Regions from separate parts of the Bacillus sp. EB V-12 genome, predicted to be linked through region 3. Evidence: riboswitches for the same ligand, from Rfam matches in the RefSeq annotation. Region 3 holds a riboswitch; each other region holds the start of a gene.
What was found. A riboswitch is a leader RNA that binds a small molecule or an ion and turns the genes downstream of it on or off. The one in region 3 is predicted to bind lysine.
Positions count from the first base shown of each region.

Region 1: another riboswitch for lysine. It lies ahead of ACZDYH_RS15170 (aspartate kinase); the one in region 3 lies ahead of ACZDYH_RS07175 (amino acid permease).
Region 2: another riboswitch for lysine. It lies ahead of ACZDYH_RS17245 (amino acid permease); the one in region 3 lies ahead of ACZDYH_RS07175 (amino acid permease).

Region 1 covers NZ_JBUXJL010000003.1:714,894-718,183, forward strand. The annotation lists gene ACZDYH_RS15165 (DoxX-like family protein) at 1-760, opposite strand, end outside; lysine riboswitch at 952-1,138, shown strand; gene ACZDYH_RS15170 (aspartate kinase) at 1,341-2,570, shown strand; gene ACZDYH_RS15175 (VOC family protein) at 2,800-3,252, shown strand.
Region 2 covers NZ_JBUXJL010000004.1:375,360-378,649, reverse strand. The annotation lists gene ACZDYH_RS17250 (iron-sulfur cluster biosynthesis family protein) at 1-162, opposite strand, end outside; gene ACZDYH_RS17245 (amino acid permease) at 277-1,743, opposite strand; lysine riboswitch at 1,856-2,048, opposite strand; gene ACZDYH_RS17240 (GNAT family N-acetyltransferase) at 2,370-2,819, shown strand; gene ACZDYH_RS17235 (sulfite exporter TauE/SafE family protein) at 2,856-3,290, opposite strand, start outside.
Region 3 covers NZ_JBUXJL010000002.1:116,510-119,799, reverse strand. The annotation lists gene ACZDYH_RS07185 (DUF3626 domain-containing protein) at 1-675, opposite strand, end outside; gene racE (glutamate racemase) at 785-1,615, opposite strand; lysine riboswitch at 1,817-1,998, shown strand; gene ACZDYH_RS07175 (amino acid permease) at 2,146-3,290, shown strand, end outside.

The sequences.
Region 1 (3,290 bases), on a different contig from region 3:
CTAACGTTAAAACTAGTAATACAATAATATGCAGTATAAATAATTTTCGTTTTATTATTGGCAACAGCCATACGACACCGAAAATTATTTCTAACATCCCAATTATTTTAAGTATACATATACTACTTTCATTTGAACCGATTAATACAGAAAGCATCTTTACTTCTTCTAAATGAGTAAACAGTAGTTTTGGCACTATCCCTTGATATATCCATACAAAAGCAAATAAAAAACATACGAGCCAATACGTCATTGTTCTTCTAATTAGTAACCTAGGATGAAGCCCCTTTTCTAACCATAATTTTAAGGCATCAAAACTCCAAGCAGTCGCCCAACCTAATAACGGCCGAAACATATAGCAATCTATTACATTCCCTACACGACCAAATCTTGTATCATAATCATATTGTGTCTTAAAATGGATGTATTCTTTATTTGGCGTATACTTCCAATAACCACGTCCTATTTGAATAAGAGATAATGTATTATCCGTCCAAAATTTTAAAGAAGAAATTCTTTCACCAGTTTCTTTTCTTATTTCACCTATTGATTCCCCTTCTCCAGCTATTTCAAGCCCAAATCCAATCTTTGTTTTATACAAAAACTTCTGTGGTTCTCCTTCTTTTTTCTCTAAATACGAAATTTCAGTAAAGCGAGCATCCCACTCTGTATGTATATGTGGTTCTTGCGTATATTCCCATAATTTTTCCATCGTCGTGTTCATTTTTGTCGCAACATAAATAGGCTGTTTCCTTTTCATTCTCCCCACCTCCTATGCACTATAAGTTTAATGTACATGCAATGAATTTATTTTGCTACATTTTTCACAAACTTCCCCAAAAAAGAAAGAATTTTTAAAATGTATATAAAACACTTGATTCCCCGAAAAATTTAAATTATTATAAAACAAATGTTACCAACAACTTCATAAATCAAACACTCTCGCCTAAAACGTGAGATAGAGGTTGCGATACTTATGAGTATTCTAATGGAGACACAGAGATGTCTATGAAGTTAGATAAAAGGAAGTATTGCCGAAATTGATAAATTTCTCTGCATTTATCAATTGGGGCTGTTTTCGAATAGAAACAGAACTGTCATATGTACAAACGTGTACGTATGAAGAGCTATCTACAAAAAAGAGATATCATTTTTTATGATATTCCTTTTTTGGCGGTTTTTTTATTAGCTCCGTTTTCTGTTTCCCTTTTCCTGTAACAGCACCATCCTCACTTATTTGAGATGGTGTTTTTTGTTTGTCTTTCTGGTAACTACAGGAGTATTGGGATTTATATATTTCCTAATCTATTCTTAAAAATAGACGAAAGAAGGAATCTGTAATGGAAACAATTGTTCAAAAATTCGGTGGCACTTCTGTCGGAAGCGTCGAACGCATTCAACATGTAGCAAATTTAATTATTGAAGAATATGAACGAGGTCATAGCATTGTCTCTGTCGTTTCAGCAATGGGAAAAAGCACAGATGAACTTGTCGCACTCGCTAACGCTATCACAGAAAATCCAAGTAAACGTGAAATGGATATGCTTCTATCTACAGGAGAACAAGTAACTATTTCATTATTAACAATGGCACTGCAAGCAAAAGGCTATCATGCAATTTCATTAACAGGGTGGCAAGCAGGTATTACGACAGAATCTGTACATAGTAGTGCACGGATTACTGACATTCATACAGATCGTATTCAATCTTATCTTGCTGAAGGTACGATTGTTATTGTAGCTGGTTTCCAAGGAGTCAGTGAAGATTTTGAAATTACAACGCTTGGACGAGGCGGTTCTGATACAACTGCTGTCGCATTAGCTGCTGCACTAAACGCAAAAAAATGTGATATTTACACAGATGTGACCGGCGTATATACGACGGATCCACGAGTTGTAAAAGATGCTTATAAATTAGATGAAATTTCTTATGACGAAATGTTAGAACTTGCAAACCTCGGTGCTGGTGTATTACACCCGCGTGCTGTTGAGTTTGCTAAAAATCATAATGTCATTTTAGAAGTTCGCTCAAGTATGGAACAAGAAAACGGAACAATTGTAAAAGGAGAATGTAACATGGAACAACAATCAATCGTTAAAGGTATTGCATTTGAAGATAATATTACACGCATCACAGTGAAAGGATTAGAACAAGGTTCACTTTCAACTGTTTTCTCTACATTAGCAGCGGCACATATTAATGTAGATATCATCATTCAAAGTATTACAAATGAAGGAACTGTTCATCTCTCCTTCTCCATCCATTCTAATGATTTAAGAGAAACATTAGAAGTATTGGAACAAAATCAAGAGGCACTTCACTATGAAGCAGTAGAATATGAAAATCATTTAGCAAAAGTATCAATCGTAGGATCTGGCATGGTATCTAACCCAGGTGTCGCTGCAAATATGTTCACTACTTTAAAAGAAGAAGATATTCATATTAAAATGGTAAGTACATCAGAAATTAAAGTGTCTGTCGTTATTGACCGCCTTCATTTAGTAACAGGCGTTGAGGCGCTGCATCAATCATTTATGGCGAAAATTGAGCCTTTCGTGCAAATGAGCTAATTTGATATGTTTAGTAACGCTTATAAAAAAAACATATCAATCTACTTCCTTCCTATTAAATAAAAAGCTATTCGTTAACAAGATGCTATATGATATATTAAAAAACACCTTGTCACATTTTCCTATACTGTGACAAGGTGTTTTTGACTGAAAGGAATTTGTAACTACTTAGTAGTATAATTATGAGGATAATTAAATAATAAACTTTTATACATAAGGAGATAAGACTATGGCAAAAAACAAATTACTACGAATGGACAATGTCAGCATCGTTGTAGAATCCCTTGATAACGCAATCTCTTTCTTTGAGGAGATTGGCTTGAATCTCGAAGGTCGAGCAAATGTCGAAGGTGAATGGGCTGGTCGCGTAACTGGACTCGGTTCTCAGTGCGTAGAAATCGCTATGATGGTCACTCCAGATGGCCACAGCCGAATTGAACTTTCGCGATTTCTCACCCCTCCTACTATAGCAGATCACCGAACAGCTCCTGTAAACGCCCTCGGTTATCTACGCGTCATGTTCACTGTCGAGGATATTGACGAAATGGTATCGAGACTCACTAAGCATGGTGCAGAGCTCGTTGGCGAAGTAGTTCAGTACGAGAACTCGTATCGTCTCTGCTACATTCGTGGAGTCGAAGGAATTTTAATCGGTTTAGCAGAAGAACTCGGTAATAAATAAGTAATGTTTTATAAAAAAGAGGGAATAGCTCTATATTT
Region 2 (3,290 bases), on a different contig from region 3:
ATATACAACATCATCTGCGTTAAATGTATCCCAAATTAAATCGACATCAACGAAAATACTACAAGAGTTTGTCATTGTTCCTCTAATGCGAATGATCTTTTTGTCTTCACGTTCTAATCTATGTATAGCTGCTTTTGCTTCATCAGTAATGCGAATGTTCATTGTATCCCAACCTTTTATTTATATTTCTTCTATTATGGCAAAAACAGGAGCAATAGGGAAGCAAAGAGGTTTGCAACAAAAAACGAGCAAACAAATTTGTTTGCTCGTTTCACTTTATTTTAGTTCACATTTATCAAGTGGAATCACTTTTGTTTTTTTCGTAAATTTATAACCTAACCATAGTACTAAGAAGAGTGGTAAACCGATGTAAGAAACGAGTACACCGTTCCAGTCGATTGACTCACCCATAAATGCCCCGTAGTTTTGTCCTAAAATTACGATGATACAAAGTGTAAATGCAAAGATTGGACCGAAGGGGAACCATTTTGCTCTATATGGTAAGTCATTTAAATCTTTTCCTTGTGCGATATACGCTTTACGGAAACGGTAATGACTAATTGCAATGCCGACCCAAGCGATAAAGCCAGACATTCCTGATGCATTTAATAACCAAATGTATACAACACCGTCACCGAATAAAGAAGCAATGAAAGCAATACTACCGACAATCGATGTTACGATTAATGCGTTAACAGGTACACCGCGGCTATCTAATTTACCAAGAAACTTTGGTGCCTTCCCTTGGCGAGCTAAATCCCAAAGCATACGAGTTGATGCATACATACCAGAGTTACCAGCAGATAGTACTGCCGTTAAAATAACAGCGTTCATAACAGAAGCAGCAAAGGCAACGCCCGCTTTTTCGAAAATAAGTGTAAATGGACTTACTGTTACATCACTTGCAGCAAGACTTTCAGTTGTATAAGGAATTAATAAACCGATAACGAGAATCGCAAGGATATAGAATAAAAGAATACGCCAAAAGATTGAACGAATTGCTTTTGGGATATTACGTTCTGGATCAGATGTTTCACCAGCAGCTACTCCTAATAGTTCAGTACCTTGGAATGAGAAACCAGCTGCCATAAACACACCGATAATTGCCATGATACCGCCGTTAAATGGTGCATCTGCAACAGTGAAGTTTTTGAAGCCAACCGTTTCGCCGCCCATAATTCCAAAAATCATCATGAAACCAACAATTAAAAAGATAATAATCGTAACTACTTTAATAAGTGCGAACCAATATTCAGATTCACCAAACCCTTTAACAGATAAGTAGTTTAAAAGGAAAATAATAGCTAAACATAATCCGCTCCAAATAAGAGAAGGGGTATCTGGGAACCAAAATTTCATAATTAATGTTACAGCAGCTAGTTCAGCAGCAATCGTAATTGCCCAGTTATACCAATAGTTCCATCCAAGTGCAAAGCCAAGTGATGGATCAACAAATTTTGTTGCGTACGTACTAAAAGATCCAGTAACAGGCATGTAAGCTGCGAGTTCAGCTAAGCTTGTCATTAAAAAGTAAACCATAATTCCAATTGCGGCGTATGCAATTAATGCACCACCAGGTCCAGCTGAATGGATGACACCACCGCTGGCAAGAAATAGTCCGGTACCAATTGTACCGCCGAGAGAAATCATCGTAAGGTGACGAGATTTTAATCCGCGTTTTAATTCACCTTGTCCTTGTGTAGTTTGCGTTTTAGAGGTAGATTGATTTGTTGCGCTATTCATGTTCAACACTCCTTTTCTTGTAGGTTAGGAAGGAGCGGGGGAGAAAAATACAAAAAACCGCCAAAGGAATTTGGCGGAACGTTTCACAAATAACCACCCCATCATACCCTTCCGTTAAGATAGCACCCCACGTTTACACGGTAATTTTGTAAACGTGACAGTTCTGTTCCTTTCGGAGACAGCCCCAGCCCATATTTCCAGAGAAGAAATATAAACTTCGGCAACTTTTCCTTTCAAACGGAGTCGGTGACATTCTCTGTGTCTCGTCCGTCGTACTCTTAAAAGTCGCAACCTCTACCTCATCGGATTGATGAGGATTTGATATATTGCTAAGATTTTTAATATATGGCAATTGTAATGACTTTCTGAATATATTGCAAGATATTTTGTTAGGAAAAGTCAAAAAATATCGGTTATTGTATAGGAAACGCTTGCAAAACTCCACCCGAACCTACTATTATGTAGCAATAAGCAAAGAAAAAATTGTTATACAAATGTTTCGCAAAAAATATTGAAAAACCCTCTAAATTAAAAGAAAATTCAGAAAAATATAATTCGACATTCATAATAAAGTCATATTATTTGTTATAATTAGAGTAACGTTTAAGCAAAAAGGGGAAATCAAAATGAAATTAGAAACAGAAAGGCTCTATATAGTGCCGTGTACAGAAGAGAGGATTCAAGTCGCTAACGAGCAAGGATACAATAGCGGCCCGCATATTGTAGGGCATGTAAAGAATGTAAAACAAGATGCAACTTTATTACCATGGGGGGCGTGGTATGTTCTTCGAAAAGAAGATGATAGCGTTTTAGGTGATATTGGGTTTAAAGGGAAACCAAACGAGGATCAAACAGTAGAAATTGGCTATGGATTCATTGAGAAATATTGGAATCAGGGCTATGCAACAGAAGCTGTAAAAGAACTAATCGATTGGGCTTTCAAAACAGGTGAGGTAGAAACAATAATTGCAGAGACACTTCTAGATAATTATAGTTCGATGCGTGTTTTAGAAAAGTTACATATGAAGAGAGTAAATGCTACAGAAATGATGATTAATTGGAAAATAGAAAAATAAAAAATACCGCTCTAAATTGAGCGGTATTTTTTATAGTTATGGTAGCATTTGCTTCTGATCATTCGGATACTCAGCCGTTGACGTATTAGGACGATTGGAATGATTACGAACAGCAATGAAAATAGAAATAATAACGACAAGACCAACTGCAACGTAAGAAAGTGAAATAATAGTTGGATCCACTTTAAATGTAGTAAGCAGTGTACGAATGTTTGTAAAGATAATAAGACCACCAACTAATACGCCAAGTAAATGAGAAGGAACGATGCGAACTAGCCATGCCGCGATTGGTGCCGCTACGATACCACCGAGCATGAGAGAAAATACCCAAACCCAGCTTACTTGTTCCCAGCCAAGTGAGATGAAGAAGCCGATTGTTGCAGCGAGTGAAACAGGAAATTCACTCGTATCTACAGATCCAATAACTTTTCTAGCTTCATTTCCTCTTGCTAGAAGAACAGGTGTCGTAAT
Region 3 (3,290 bases):
TTTGCTTACTACATCTATAAACGGCCTTTTCAGGTTAGCCAGTAAATGATTAATTAATATTGTTGGAGTCAAATTTCCTTCACCAATTGCAAAATCTCTTACAAATGTCTCTTCCAAAAGAGCAGCTAAAATCATATCAAACTCCTCATAAGTCCCCTTTTCTTTCGGATCTTGATGCGAATCTAAATACGTATATGTAGAGCGCGAAGAAACTTTTGGAGATAAGAGAAAATAACAGGAACCAAAACGCGGAGCCGGCCCATCTGGATGTAACATTAAATTTAGCGCTCCATATTTTGGCCGTTGATTATTTGTTACGCCTTCTAATTGATATGCTCCTCCAAATATTCTTTTTTCCCAAAGGTCACGTTCACCACCAGGGTAAGCAGATACGCTTCCATTAGATAGCAATGTTTCAAACTGACTTTTATATACTCCTTGCTCAAACAGTGCTTCAGCAACACTTTTCATATTCGAATCTAGTCTGTCTGGATGAAAGTGTAAAGCAATCCTTGCATGAGATTTTAAATTAGCGACAGCTTCTTCAAATATTTCATCTGTAATATTAGACATTTTAAGTATATGATTAATCGTTGCTTTAGCCCCACGTTTTTCGTTCTCTGCATATTTTGAAATATACTCTAAAGCAAATAATTGAGATCTTAATAATTCCATAATCCAATCTCCCCTTTAATTGAACTGCCCTTAAACACTTCAATTAAAAGCTTATTCTTTCCTTCTTATGAAACGAACCTCATTTATTAAAAAAGTAATTTACTAAATCTTAATTATGTATACACGCATTTTTCATAGGCAAATGTACACATTCTACAGAAATTTGATACCCTAGCCATCGCTCAGCGATATGTTCAAATGATAAAACAGATCCCGTTGTAAAAAAGCGATGCTTCGGATTCAGATTGTCAGACAAAATTCCTTTGTGCTGTAAAATGGTACTTAACTCTATCGCTGTTTCTTCTGCAGAACTAATAATCGTTATGTCTTCTCCTAGTTCCTTTTTTATATAGGACTCTAAAAGTGGATAATGCGTACATCCAAGAATTAACGTATCTATATCTTCTTTCGTTAATGGAAGTAAAGCTTGTTTCACTTGCTGCGTGACATATGCTGTATCTTCTAATTGATTTTCTACAACTGTGGCTAAAGTCGGGCAAGCATAGCTATGCACTTCCAAATATGTATCCAGCTCGTGTAATGCTTTTTCATACATATTAGATTTTATCGTACCTACAGTTCCAATTACCCCGATTTCCCCTTTCTTTGTAACTTTAATTGCCGCTCTTGCTCCTGGATGTATAACGCCAATAACTGGAATGGAAAGTGCTTCTTGCAGCGCATTCAATGCAGCAGCTGCAGCAGTATTACATGCTACGACTAGCGCTTTTAATGGAAACTGTTTGAGGAACTCAACCATTTCAAATACGAAAGATTGCACCTCCTCTACACTTCTTGGCCCATACGGACAACGCTTATTATCACCAATATAATAAATGCTTTCTTTAGGCAATTGTCTTATAATTTCGCTCGCAACTGTTAATCCTCCAACTCCCGAATCTAGCACACCTATTACTGAATGTTTATGACATACAGACATTTACTTCATCCCCTTTTCAATCATCTAGCGCTAATAACATGTATTATATTACGAAAATTCAAATATCACATAACAATCCCTCTTACTTTTAATCACAAACTCTTCTCTATAATCTGATTATTACTATATCCATTGACGTATAAAAATACATTTGTTACTCTTAAAGACGTTAATTTAATATTTAAATCCTCATTCGTATCTCGGTGAGGTAGAGGTTGCAATCATTAAGAGTATCATTTCAGGAGATGTAGTGGCATTGATGAAGGAATGAGAAAGGAATGGTTGCCGAAGTAAGTCGTGTCCACCATGCACGCTTGCTGGGTCTGCATTTAATAAGTGCAGAACTGTCACAAACGTTTCGTTTGTGGAGAGCTATCGAGAGGTATGTCGTGGGTTTCTTATAAGATAGAAAGCATGTAGCGGCAAATTACGTGCTTTTTTTGTTTTGTTTGGGACTTCTCTTCCTGACTCAGGAAGACATACATATCTCCTCGCTTGACTTGGTTATACTAACTTTGGAGGTATTTTCTATGCAACAAAAAAAATGGGGCTTTTGGGTACTAACAGCTTTCGTTGTCGGTAACATGGTTGGCGCTGGTATTTTCATGGTGCCAAGTACGTTGGCACAAACAGCAAGCCCACTCGGTGTCACTTTAGCTTGGTTAACTACAGGGTTTGGTGTTTTAATGCTAGCTCTTGTTTTCGGTAATTTAGCAATTCGTCGTCCTGATTTAACGACAGGGCCACAAAGTCATGCATATGCTTTATTCTCAACACCAAAAAAGAAAAAAATGGCTGGCTTCAGTATGGTATGGGGATATTGGGTTGCAAACTGGGCAAGTAACGTTGCCATCATTACATCATTTGCGGGATATTTATCACTCTTCTTCCCAATTATGAAAGATACGCGACTACTATTTTCAATCGGTTCGTTTAACGTAGAAGTCGGAAAACTAATTACATTTACGATTTGTTCCATCTTACTTTGGGGAACTCATATTATATTAACAAACGGTGTAAGCGGAGCTGGAAAACTAAACTTCTTAGCAACAACAACGAAAGTAACTGGATTCCTTTTATTCATCGTCGTTACGTTATTTGCATTCGAAGCTTCTAAATTTGGACAATGGTATACACCGATGATTGATAAATCAGGGGCATCACACGGTCTTCTTTCACAAGTGAATTTAGCTGCTCTTACAACACTTTGGGCGTTTATCGGAATTGAATCAGCTGTTCTTTTATCAAACCGTGCTGTTTCTCCAAAAACGGTAAAACGCGCAACAGTTGCGGGATTACTTATTACAGTTGCCATCTACTTAGGAATCACAATTTTAACAATGGGTGTACTTCATGTTGATAAATTACAAGCTTCTGAACGTCCATTAGCAGATGCACTAAACGCTGCAATGGGGCACGGCGGCGGGAAACTGATGGCATTACTTGCTCTTACTTCCCTGTTCGGTTCTATCTTAGGCTGGATTTTATTAAGCTCAGAAGTACCTTATCAAGCAGCAAAAGAAGGTTTCTTCCCTTCCTTCTTCACGAAAACAAATAAAAAAGGAAGTCCAATTTACTCATTACGATTAACAAACATTATGTCGCAAGTATTCCTATTCTCAACATTATCAGGAACCATTGCGGAAGCTTATACATTCGTTATTACCGTATCAAC